DNA from 4 places in the Virgibacillus sp. Bac332 genome. Region 4 is predicted to be linked to each of the others. Evidence: riboswitches for the same ligand, from Rfam matches in the RefSeq annotation. Region 4 holds a riboswitch; each other region holds the start of a gene.
What was found. Region 4 has a riboswitch for thiamine pyrophosphate ahead of D9782_RS06755 (YkoF family thiamine/hydroxymethylpyrimidine-binding protein). Riboswitches for the same ligand answer to the same signal wherever they lie in the genome.

Region 1 (3,170 bases), 1.2 Mb from region 4:
TTTGGCGATAAGATTATGAAAAAAAGTGCACTTGGTACGTTTGTTGATGCCTTTTCGATTGTGTCAGTGGCAGCTGGTACGATTGGTCCAATTGGATTCCTTGGATTACAAGCAGGTTATGGATTAAGTGCATTGTTCGGTGTACCAAATAATTTATTTGTACAATGTCTTATTGTTATCGTTATTGTTCTAGCAGCTGGGATTTCTGCTGCGACAGGAATTCATAAAGGAATCCAAATTTTAAGCAGCTATAATATTATTCTCGCAGTTTGTTTAATGGTTGCTGTGATTATTCTAGGTCCAGCATTATTTATTTTTGATTCCTATTTGCAATCATTTGGATTATATGTCCAAGACTTCCTAACCTTAAACACCTTCCGTGGAGATGGAGCTTGGCTTGGCTTATGGACCGTTTTTTTCTTTGCTTGGTTCATTGGCTATGGTCCAATGATGGCGATGTTTGTTAGTCGTATTTCTCGTGGTCGCACAATTCGAGAGCTTGTAACTGCTGTTGCGGTAATTGCACCTGTGGTAACGACGTTCTGGTTTACAGTTGTTGGTGGCACAGGGATTTTTGCTGAAATGAATAACCCTGGTGCCGTATCTGAAGCTTTAAATAGTGCTGGACCTCCAGCAGCTATGATTGCTATCGCAGAACAATTGCCACTTGGTACGATTATCGGTTTCTTCTTTTTAGTAGCAACTATTGTGTTTGTATTAACGACAACCGATTCGATGTCATTAACCATCTCGATGGCGATTACAGGTAATGGAGATCCATCGAAATTCCTGCGTGTGTTCTGGGCAATTCTTATGGGACTTGTCGCAACTGTACTCATCACTATTGGCGAGGATAGTGTTGGATCGCTACAATCCTTTATTGTGGTGACGGCTGTTCCTGTATCGTTACTCATGTTAACCACATTTTGGACCGCGCCACGCGCAACTCGTGAACTTGCAAAAGAACAAAAGATTGATGAAGTTAAACGCTATACCAAATAAAAGAGATGTTAAGGGGCTGGCTCATTAGGTCAGCTCTTTTGTTAGTAGAGAATGGCAAAAAAATAGAAAATTGTTCATTTTTGGTAGACGAATAGTCCAAAATCATGTATTTTATAGACAAATGCATATTGAATAATTAAATTACGCTTCACTAGGGGTGCCTTTACGTAATGGCTGAGATCTATGTGTGACATGGAGACCCTTTGAACCTGAACTGGAGTAAGAACCAGCGGAGGAAAGTGACAGGAGTAGTGTGTATCAGCGACATATACCTTTTTTAGGATATCGTTATAGATTCATGCCACTTTTCCTTTGCTGGAAAAGTGGCATTTTTTTGTAGAAAAGGAGAGGAAGTGATGAAACTAATTGCGGTGACTACCGGTGAACAGGAGGAGAAATACCTTATCCAGACAATAGCGAGTATTATTCCCTATCTTGATGCTGTCATTCTACGAGAAAAACAAATGACCGAGCAGGACTATTCTTTGTTCATTCAACGTGTGCTTGCACAAGGAGTTCCGGAAGAAAAACTAATTATTCATGGCCATACAACACTACCTGGTGAAACGAATGTGAAGACACTTCACCTTTCAGAAAAGCGAATACAAGAGGTACACGATCTCCGAAAACAATCCCCCGGTTTACAAGTAGGGGTATCGACGCACTCCAACGAAGTAGCTAAGAGAGCGGAGCAGCTAGGTGCTAAGTATATTTTGTATGGTCATGTCTTTTCGACAGCGAGCAAGAAAGGGGTGAAACCAAAAGGAGTAGAGAAATTAGCAGCAGTTGCAAAAGAGGTGAGCATTCCCGTTTATGCAATCGGTGGAATCACAAGCGCAAAGGTAACGGATATTTATCAAGCGAAGGCAAGTGGGATTGCTGTAATGTCAGGTGTTTTTAGTCAAAATAATCCACTGCAGGCAGTGCAATCGTTTCGAAAGGAGGTGAATCGATATGAAGAGACACGTTGATGTAGTGGTTATAGGTGGAGGCGTTATTGGGCAATCCATTGCTTACTATTTAAGTAAAAGTAGGGTTGTAACGACGGTAATTGAACAAGGTAGAAGTGGAAGAAAAGCTACACAAGCTGCTGCGGGCATGCTTGGTGTACACACAGAAAATGATCAGGAAGGTACGTATTATCAATTTTGCCAAGCAAGTAGAAATATGTATGCATCTCTAAGCAAAGAACTATTTTCGTTATCAGGGATTGATATTCAGCTTTCCACCAACGGTATACTCGAGATAGCTACGAATGAAGAACAGAAGCAAAGACTGCGAGCAAAACAAAATGCATTTGAAGGCTTAGAATGGTTGGATGCGGAAGGGATTAGGAAACGAACATCAGCTTTATCCCAGGCAGTAGGGGGATTATATATGCGGCGAGATGGACATGTAGAACCATTGAAAGTGTGTGAAGCTTTTAAACAGGCATCTTTATCAATGGGAGGTCAGTTGATCGAGAATTGTCAAGTTGGAGAAATAGTCCATGACCATGATGTTTTTCATATTCAAATCGATAACGATGTTATCTCAGCTGATCATGTTGTTGTAGCGGCAGGTGTAAAAAGTGGGAGGTGGTTTGAAGCGACAGGATTAATGAATCCAATGGTCCCAACAAAAGGAGAATGCTTTGCCATAAAGCCAAGCATTCAATCTATTCAGCAGACGTTATTCTTTCACAATCTGTATTTGGTACCAAAACGAGACGGACGCTATATTATTGGTGCAACTAGCTATCATGATGATAGCAATAGTTATACGTCAACAGGTGGCATTTTTGAATTAATGAATCACTTATTGAAGTTGTTCCCATCGTTTAAGCAGGAAGAACTGCATAGCTGTTGGACTGGTGTTCGTCCGGGCACCAAAGATGGTAAGCCAATTATTGGAGAACATCCTGAGATTCCCCATTTGTATTTTGCAACCGGACATTATCGAAATGGTATTCTTCTTGCTCCTGCTACAGGGAAACTAGTTAGTGATATGGTCTTAAAGCGTTATGTACCATCATCGATCCAGCGTCTTTTTACACCAAATCGTTTCAGGAAAGAGGGGATCACATATGCAGATACACGTGAACGGACGTCAGGTGGAGGTAGCTAAGGATTCAACTATTGGCGAGTTACTAAAAAGCTTTAACATTCAAGCGAAACTCGCGGTAGTCG
Region 2 (3,170 bases), 1.5 Mb from region 4:
GGATATTGGACATGCCGTTGGTAATCTTTTTAGTACACAAGGTGATGAACTAAGAACGAAATTAACCGAAATAGGATTCTCTCAAGCAGAAGCTGAAAACTATGAGGAAGATATGGATGAAGGAAAAGTACTCTTGATTGTAACTAACCATGAGGAAGTTAATAGGTATTTACAATAAAAGCATAAATCTCTACTATACAGTAGTTTTTCATAATTAAACGTTTTAATCTGTCAGTAAGAAAAAGATAACTTGCTTATGATAGGCAAGTTATCAATGCTGTTTCACCAATTCTAATTGGGTGAAGCAGCTTTTCTCATAGTCTAGGAAGAAAATATAAAATTTACCCATTTGGATAAATAGGGGCGTGTTGAGCCGCGTCCAGCTCCAGCGCCCAGAAACGATGTGACTTCACAATCGCCCGCCCTACGAGCTGACTAGCTCCAGTCGCTACGTTTCTAATGCGCTTTTGTTATGAAATAAAGATAATAAAGAGCTTGGGAAAAAACAAAATATTTCTTACTCTGAATAATCATTTTATCAGTCTCGATAATAATTGCCGCAATTGATTAAGCTTGATTTCACCTCTCACTATAACTCTAAACTACTAAATAGAAAATAGTGGGCAAAATCCTCGAGTCAATAACTACCCACTAATCTTCGTATATTTATTATGAGGAAAACTCCTAGATTAAGCGGACATACGTAATAGTGTACGTGGTTGTTTTTGAAATAAAAAGAACACAAGAACCGTACTTAATATAAAGCCAGGTAACATGTACGATCCGTTATATAGCAACGAGTATAACCATACAGGCTGACCTTCTGGCGCAAATTCACCAAAGAATACAATCCCTCCAGTGAAATGGGCTAAAAAGCGTAAAGCTGATCCTAAAAACACGCCTACAGCAATATAATATAGGCTTGTTTTCGTTTTTCCTTCTTTAACTACTGCTTGGACAGGTTTTGCAAAAATTCCTGCAAAACCTAATACGGTAAACGCAACAATATAATCTAAGAACCCTTGTAGGGGTACGAAGACTGTTGGCCCAAATAATAATTGTAATCCTCCCAACAGCAATCCAGCTAATAAACCGCCCTTGACCCCCCAGCGAAATGCGACAATAAAAATCGGTATCATCGCAAAGGATATGGAGCCACCTTGAGCCCAAACCTTAAATGATAAAAATGGTATAAAATCCAATAAAAATGCAAAAGCTGCAAAAATGGCTACTTCTACTAAAAATAATGTGCGCCTCATATCTTTCTCCTCCCCTTTTTTATGCAGTTAAGTAACTTATCCATACAAAAAAAGCAATGCCAAGGGGAAGACTTCCTGATGGGGAATCTGCTCACATTACTTTTCTGTCCATCAAAAAAGCCACCATCCCTACGCTAGTACTAACTAACAGGTTCAAAGGGTAAGAACAGTTATGTTCACTCTCAGCCAATTGGCTCCCCCTGTAGGCTTCTAACTTATATTTGCTTCTTTTGTCTTACTGTTTAGTGAAACTTCAATCAGTGGGGGTTTTTGTTTATACCTCTGATTGAGAGATAAACTAATCAGACATTTACCGGCAGTCGATTCCCCCACTTACCAATAATGGTTTCACTTTATTCCTTGAAGTGGGGTTCTTACTATCAGTTACATGTGGAATAAATAAGAAACTACTTTTCACTGCCTATTTACTACAAGTATTGTACATGACATATCGTAAAAACACAACAGCGTTACAACGAAAGATATTCGTCAACATCATTGACACATAATTGAATAGCAGCTTCCCAGAATTCAGGCTTAGTTAAATCTGTATCCAAATGTTTTTTAGCAAGATCCTCTACGTTCATGCGACCAGTATCCCTTAAAAGCGAAATATATGCATCTTCAAAACTATCTTCGTTTTCTTGTGCTTTTGCATAGATACCTAGACTGAAAAGATAACCAAATGTATAAGGGAAATTGTAAAATGGCACCCTTGTTATGTGAAAATGTAATTTAGATGCCCAAAAATTAGGATCATACTCCGATAATGCATCACAATATGCCTCTTTCTGTGCTTCTATCATCAAATCGTTTAATCTTTTCACTGGCACTAATCCTTGTTTCCTTTCTTCATAAAAACGCCTTTCAAAGATAAAACGGGAATGTATATTCATAAAAAAAGCAATGCTCCGCTGAATCTTATCCTCTAATAAACTTTTCTTTTCCGCAATCGAACGTGCGCTTTTTACCGACGCATCTGCAACAACCATTTCAGCAAATGTTGACGCTGTTTCAGCAACATTCATTGCATACCGTTGATTAAGTCCATTTACATCATTCATTACATGTTGATGATAAGCATGCCCTAACTCATGAGCTAACGTTGCAATATTAGATGAAGTACCTGAATAAGTCATAAAAATGCGTGTTTGCTTACTATCAGGGAAACTTGTACAAAATCCTCCCGGACGCTTATTTGGACGATCCTCAGCCTCAATCCACCTATTTTCAAAGGCCATTTTCGCAAAATCAGCCATTTGGGGACTAAACTGAGTAAAATGTTCGACAATAAAGTCAGCTCCTTCTTCAAACGACGAAGTCTTAACCACTTTGTTTACTGGTGCTCCAACATCATAAATACTTAGTTTGTTAAGTCCAAGTAGTTTGGCCTTGTTCATAAGATACTCTACAAAGGGATGCTTATATTTTTTTATTGCAGTCCACATCGCATCTAATGTTTCTTTTCTCATACGGTTCAAAGCCAATGGTTCTTGCAAAACTTCATTCCAATTTCTATGCTTATATGTTTGTAAACGAAAGCCAGCTAGGTGGTTTAATGTTTGACCAAATAAACTAGCGTTATTCTTCCAAGCTTTATCTAGCTGTTGAAACACTTGCTTACGATATGAACGGTTTGGGTGTGTTAGTTTATTTGTAGCCTGCCCAATAGAATAGCTTTTCGTTTCCCCATCCTCTACCATATCTACACTCATATTTCCTATAATCACATCGTACATTTGTCCCCAAGCGTGATATCCATCAATTGCCAGATCATTGATAAGAACCTCTTGATCTCGCACCAATTGTTCGTTTGCATGATTTCTAAATTCTTCTAACACATATGCTACATCAACTAAATCCTCACTTTTTACAAGTTGGTCCCATACTATGTCAGGAATGTCGACTAGT
Region 3 (3,170 bases), 170 kb from region 4:
TCATGACTACTTCATTGGTTAAGTTATGGATCAATGGTTTTTGTTCTCTAACTGCTTGAATAATGGATTGTGTCATTGTTCCACCCTTTCTTTGCGTACCGCCCAATGATTTGTAGGTCCGTTACCGGCACCAAGTGAAAAGGAGTATTGAATAGCAGCTGTTACATACTGTTTCGCCTGCTTTACAGCTTCGTAAAGTGGTAGACCTTTACTTAGATGAGCAGTAATTGCCGCTGAATACGTACAACCTGTACCATGTGTATTCTTTGTTTGAAACCGCTCTGCTTCGAACGTGTAAAGCTTATTCCCATCATATAAATAGTCGACGGCTTTACCTTGCAGGTGGCCACCTTTAACAAGTGCTGCGCGTGCTCCAAAGCTTTTGACGATCTCGAAAGCCGCTTCTTGCAAATCACTTGTATTATCAATAGATTGTCCTGTAATATACTGTGCTTCAGGAATATTAGGAGTAACTACAGTCGCTAATGGTAATAGCTGCTGTTTGAGAAACGATCGAGCATCTTCCGATATTAATGGATCGCCACTAGTTGCAACCATGACAGGGTCCATGACATAGTTCACAACTGATTTGGACAAGTGCTCTGCAATAACCTGCATCATATCTTTGTTCGCAATCATACCTGTTTTTATGCTATGCACAGGCATATCTGATATAACTGAGTTTAGTTGCTCATTTATCATCGTAACAGGTAGATGGTGTACGTTTTGCACACCGGTTGTATTTTGTGCCACAACAGAGGTGATTACAGACATTCCATATACGGTTAGTTCTTGAAATGTTTTTAGGTCTGCCTGTATGCCAGCACCGCCACTCGGATCTGTTCCAGCAATAGTCAGCGCGCAAGGTATGCTAGCCATTAGCTGTTCACCTTTTCTGCGTTTGGCCATGATTCACATGTGTAGGCCATTTCCCAGAATTTAAGCTCCAGCTGGCAGCTTTTTCGAAAAGCTTCTCTAATGAGATCTTTTTCATCCTTGGCAGCATTTTCTGCAAGTATATCCAACCGTTTTCTCAATTCAAAGGTGGTATTATCTACATCACCACTTGCATAGAAACTAATCCAATCGTAAAAAGGGTGATCTTTATTAGGATTATACTGCTCCATTAATTCCCTACCAATTTCTAAGTATGTCCAAGGGCATGGAAGTAGAGCTCCTAGTATCTCACTAGACGTTCCCATTTGTGCATGATACATCATATGTTTAATGTAATGATCTGCAGTAGGTGGCAAAGGGTGTCCTTGTAAGGACGCATAGTCCACACCGATATGATTGCAGAAGTTATGATGTGGGTGGATTTCATCGTTTAATATAAAATTTATTTGATCAAAGAAATAAGCAATATCATCACGTTTCTTTGATTTGGATAGCGCTATTCCATAAATTTGCATAAAGGCATTTAAGTATTCAAAGTCCGCTTTAATATAATGTGCGAGCGCATCTTTAGAAATCTCGCCAGTCCCTATCCCCTGAACAAAGGGATGATTAAAAATAAGCTGGAAAATATCATTGTTTTCTTCTCTTAATTGATCAGTGAAATTCATATTTAGCCTCCTTCTATTATGGGAAGCCACTAGAGGTGTAAAAGTAGATAAATAGAGGATAATAATATGTTCCCCACTACTTTCCTGCGCTGGTATTATCCAGATCAGGTTCAAAGGGACAAAGGAAAAGTCCTTATCTCAGCAACAAAGCGCCCCTAGTAGTTTCCTTGTACGCGTATCGTATCTTCTTGCTTTACTCGTAATAAAATGAACCAGCCAATAAATGCGCCAGTTATGCTACTTACCAAAAACGATGGCATGAAAATGAAAGCGCCAGCAGCACTGTCCATAAACAATTTAGCAAATGGAACCGCTATGAATGATCCGATAATACCAGTACCAATGCTTTCTCCGATCACAGCCCACAGCTTTCTACCAAACCACTGATAAAAAAGCCCAGCAAGGAAAGCACCAACCATTGCTCCCGGAAAAGCAAGTAATGTACCAATCCCCAGCATATTTCGTAAAATTCCAATCATAAAAGCTATGACTACGGCTGGACCAGGTCCCAGTATTACTGCCGCCATTACATTTACTGCGTGCTGCACTGGATACGCTTTAGCAATTCCAGCAGGAAACCATAAGAATTGTGCTCCTAATGTTCCAATTGCTACGAAAATTGCCATCAATGTTAATACGTGCGTTCTTCTCACTTATTCCCTCCTTTCTATAAAAAGTGAGCATAGGACAACAATAGGAATTACCGACAATATGCGGTATAGCTTACGTCCTACACGCCTCTCCCCAGTAGCTATGGATGCTAAAGGTAGACAGCAAAGCATAATATACATCCACTCTGTTCTTATGAAAAAAACCAGATCCTCCATGGACCTGGCTTTGTGTAAGAAAATAGAAAGACGTTGCGTCTACTACTTCCCTCCGCTGGTATTAACCAGATCAGGTCCATAAGAGTTAGAAACGTCACGTGTTTCCTCTCAGCCCACATATTGGGCACCCCTAGTAGTTAAGTAACTTGTGAATTTAATTATGCTTTCAGCAACTAACAGAATCAAGCATAACAAATATATTGTTATTTGTCATGGGAAAAAAGGAATATAGCGTCTACCATTTAAAGCGCCTTTTTTTAATAGGCTTATTTGATAGGTTATCATCTATTATTTTATTTATGTTTATATGATAATGGTGGAATTAGTGATCCATAGAAATAAATGCCCTTACAGCTTAGTAAATGTAGCATATGGTAAATAGAAATTTATTATAGAAAGGATGAATCTAATTGGCACTTACTCCTTCTAAAATTAAACAAGTACTTCTAAATTTAATAAATGAACAAGTTCAAATTACTACTGCTTTTGGAATGGTAACGGGAACAGTTGATCAGGTTAAGAATGATTATACTGTCATTATCGAGGGATCTGGCGACCAAGTTTTGGTGAGACTGTATAAAATTGAGCTTATTAGTGAGCTATAAAGGAGGAATATAGATGTTCCAAATAAATCTTTTTGCCGAACTTTTAACGCGTATAGGCTCTGATGCTGAAATAGCTACTGATAATAATTTAATAGAAGGTACGCTTCTAAAGGTAACTTCACAATTGGTAATCGTTAACGATAATAGTGGTTATGGGCCTCAAGAAATATATA
Region 4 (3,170 bases):
AATCACTAATTGCTTTTCCAAGCAAACCTGAAATGATTGCCCCACTAATCATTCTTATACATAACATACCTAATATGTATGGAGTACTTAAGGCAGCATAGCCTGATCTAAAATATCCCCAAACAAAACTAAATATAGCTGCTCCAACACCGGCTAACATTAGCACCCAAAGTGAATAGCGTTTCCATTTTGTTAGCGCAAAGGCAGCTTCTGCGCCAAGACCCTGTATAATACCCGTAATAATAATGATTGGTCCCATAGCATTACCGAGGAGCATTTCTACCGTTGCAGCAATTGTTTCTGACAAAAATGCAGCTCCGGGTTTACGAATGATATAAGCCGCAATAATGGATACAATAAACCAAATACCAAATATAAAGTCATATCCTATGGGTCCCATGAACGACACGAGAATTTTTCCAATAGGTAAAAATGCTAAATAAACGATACCGAAGACTACGGAAAGAACAGACATAACAATTATTTCCTTTAGCTTCCAATTATTCAAAGTATCTCCCCCTTTTTAGATGGGCTATTTGCAGATATGGTGGTTGTCATAACTAGATGTGATGAATAACTACTTTCTAAATTTGTAAAAACACGTTCAAGTCCATCGAATATAAGTTTTCCATCCCCGTCTAGCCTTGTAGCATAGTGGATAGAGCTAACCTTAACCCCATGGAGCTTCATTTCCTCAATTTGGTTATAAATGATGTTCATATAATTTCCTCCACCCAACGGATAAAGGGAAAATTTGCCGGCAACTTCTTGCTGAAGGTTATTTGTATTTAAATTTAATCGATGGTCGTCCGTTGATAGATATACATCCCCATCGGAGTCTCCCGGACAGCCGATGGAGTAGGTGGCACTAAACACGACATGGTGTCCTGTGCTAGCCGCATGCAAAAAAAGTGCCTTGGTTACATCAAAAACATGTGTGATCTTGCCACGTACACAGGTTTCTACATCTGTTGTTTTAATCCAAACCTTAGATGTATCTACGTTTTTCAGTGAAGTTGTAATTACATCTACAAATTGATCTGTCATTGGATAGATGGCAAAAGAGCAACCAGCAATCCGACTATTAATACAGTTCAATGCTTGTTCGTTCATATCATTTTCCTCCTAATAAATAGTCATGTCAGTGAAGTTATACATAAATAAAAAAGACTGCATTCTTTGGGAATGCAGTCTTCAAAAATATATGTAGGCTATGCCTATAAAACGATATATGAACGACTGCACTTCCCCACGCTAGTATTATCTAGATCGGGTTATAAGGGTCAGAGTAGTCTCTTCTCAGCCATGTACATAGCTCCCCTAGTGCAATTTAAAATAGATATGCAGTTTTTATGTATTTATATATACTACTAATAGAATAGTTCAATTAGTGCTTTTTGTAAATACGATAAGTGATATACTGTGAAATAAAGCAACTTATAGAACTGCTAGACTTTTTGACTTGATACCTCACATTGCAATGAAGTACATGAGCAATGTAATCAAAAGAGTAATAAGCTAAAATGTTGGGTGTATAAGAGAATAGTGAGCAGTTATCATTCTCTAGAATTATACTTATTCTGTATCCGATGTACCTCGTCCATTAACTCGTTGCCAATAATCGTAGTCATCTGATCGTATACAGCTTTCCATGCATTCTTCCATTGCTCTCTTTCTCTTGTTGTAAGAAAGTGAATAGTAACAACATCTTTTTTTCTTAATTCACGTGTATAATGATCATTCATCTCAATCGCGTGACGTTTCCCCCAATCCGTTGCTTCACTTAAGGCAGCTTGAATGGCTGATTGATTATATTCAGATAATGATTCCCAAAAAGGCTTATTAATAAAAACACCGTATCCGAGATAACCGTGATTGCTCATAGTTACAAACGGTTGATGCTCATAGAATTTTTTAGAGTAAATATTAGAAATCGTATTTTCCTGTCCATCAATAAAATGTACTTCCAAGTTTTGATAAGTTTTATTAAATGGTAAGCTACTTGTGCTAGCATGTACTTGATTAAATTGTTCCTTAATAACAGGACTAGGCATAATACGGAAATGGAGTCGGTTTACATCATCTGGTAGTTTGATAACGTGTACTTGATTCGTAAGCTGTTTATAACCGTTATACCAAAAAGTCAAGCCCTTCACGTTTGTATTATGAAGGTTTGCAAGCAATGTTTTCCCTATTTTACCCTCATATGCTTCCGTTACTGCCTCGTGTGTAGGGAATGCATAGGGGAGATCAAGGATACCCCATTTGGGAAATAGCTCACTTACCTTAGCTGTTGCCGGGGCAATCATTTCAACATTCCCATTTTGGATGGCTTCCCACTCATTGGTGTCATTATATAGAGACCCATTTGCATAAATGTGGACTTTGATTCTTCCATTTGTTTTTGCTTCTACAAGTTGAGCAAACTTCCGGGCTGTTTGTCCCTTTGGTGTGTCAGTCGCAACAACATGACTAAACCGAATGATGATTTGTTCACGTAATCCCTCTTGTTCATCATCATAATCATCTGTTCCACGAATTGTCTCGAAGTCAATTCCAATTACGACAGCGGAAACAAGTCCTGTTATAATAAATGTTAGAATTATAAAAAAGTTTCGCAAATAATTACCTCCATGAACTAAATAGAGAAAGTTCAGTGTGTGGTCATTCATCCCGCATATAACCGCAGTAAGCTCCCGCTTCAAGTAATAAAGAGAAACCAATATGGGCGATGGATCGACTGCCGGTAAATGTCCGATTGGTTCGGGCCTCCATGGAAGTAGGTCACAAAGGCGTTGCCACAGGAAGTGGCGAATGAAGCCTTTGTACGTATTTGTTTTAGTAAAAACGGACGGAAGTTTTACTTTATCCCGCATATAACTGGCAGTAAGATACCCACTTCAAGCAATAAAGAGAAACCAAAATGGGAAGTGTGGAACAACTGCCAGTAAATGTCCGATTGGTTCACCTAACCATCCGTGGGGATAAACAAAACCCCCCCACGGATGGAAGTTTCACTTTATTTTATCATAATATTCTATCAATCATTAAACTTAAGGAGAAGTGGGGAATGGTAAGTCTTCGTAAAATGCCAATTAGACTAAAGATTATGATTCTATCTTTTGGGATTGTTCTATTTACGCTCTTAATTGGTGGCATTATGCTTATCG

Region 1: linked by a shared signal. The riboswitch ahead of D9782_RS00830 (thiamine phosphate synthase) and the one ahead of D9782_RS06755 (YkoF family thiamine/hydroxymethylpyrimidine-binding protein) in region 4 are both predicted to bind thiamine pyrophosphate.
Region 2: linked by a shared signal. The riboswitch ahead of thiT (energy-coupled thiamine transporter ThiT) and the one ahead of D9782_RS06755 (YkoF family thiamine/hydroxymethylpyrimidine-binding protein) in region 4 are both predicted to bind thiamine pyrophosphate.
Region 3: linked by a shared signal. The riboswitch ahead of tenA (thiaminase II) and the one ahead of D9782_RS06755 (YkoF family thiamine/hydroxymethylpyrimidine-binding protein) in region 4 are both predicted to bind thiamine pyrophosphate.

What each region holds. Positions count from the first base shown of each region.
Region 1 covers NZ_CP033046.1:168,933-172,102, reverse strand. The annotation lists gene D9782_RS00835 (BCCT family transporter) at 1-1,002, shown strand, start outside; TPP riboswitch at 1,146-1,257, shown strand; gene D9782_RS00830 (thiamine phosphate synthase) at 1,359-1,973, shown strand; gene thiO (glycine oxidase ThiO) at 1,957-3,108, shown strand; gene thiS (sulfur carrier protein ThiS) at 3,068-3,170, shown strand, end outside.
Region 2 covers NZ_CP033046.1:2,863,995-2,867,164, reverse strand. The annotation lists gene D9782_RS13590 (YflT domain-containing protein) at 1-178, shown strand, start outside; gene thiT (energy-coupled thiamine transporter ThiT) at 690-1,259, opposite strand; TPP riboswitch at 1,368-1,470, opposite strand; gene D9782_RS13580 (M3 family oligoendopeptidase) at 1,730-3,170, opposite strand, start outside.
Region 3 covers NZ_CP033046.1:1,584,903-1,588,072, forward strand. The annotation lists gene thiM (hydroxyethylthiazole kinase) at 1-76, opposite strand, end outside; gene thiD (bifunctional hydroxymethylpyrimidine kinase/phosphomethylpyrimidine kinase) at 73-879, opposite strand; gene tenA (thiaminase II) at 879-1,565, opposite strand; TPP riboswitch at 1,630-1,732, opposite strand; gene thiW (energy coupling factor transporter S component ThiW) at 1,721-2,218, opposite strand; TPP riboswitch at 2,423-2,534, opposite strand; gene D9782_RS07600 (DUF2642 domain-containing protein) at 2,803-2,997, shown strand; gene D9782_RS07605 (hypothetical protein) at 3,011-3,170, shown strand, end outside.
Region 4 covers NZ_CP033046.1:1,410,300-1,413,469, forward strand. The annotation lists gene D9782_RS06750 (ECF transporter S component) at 1-508, opposite strand, end outside; gene D9782_RS06755 (YkoF family thiamine/hydroxymethylpyrimidine-binding protein) at 505-1,113, opposite strand; TPP riboswitch at 1,230-1,332, opposite strand; gene D9782_RS06760 (DctP family TRAP transporter solute-binding subunit) at 1,557-2,621, opposite strand; gene D9782_RS06765 (ATP-binding protein) at 3,071-3,170, shown strand, end outside.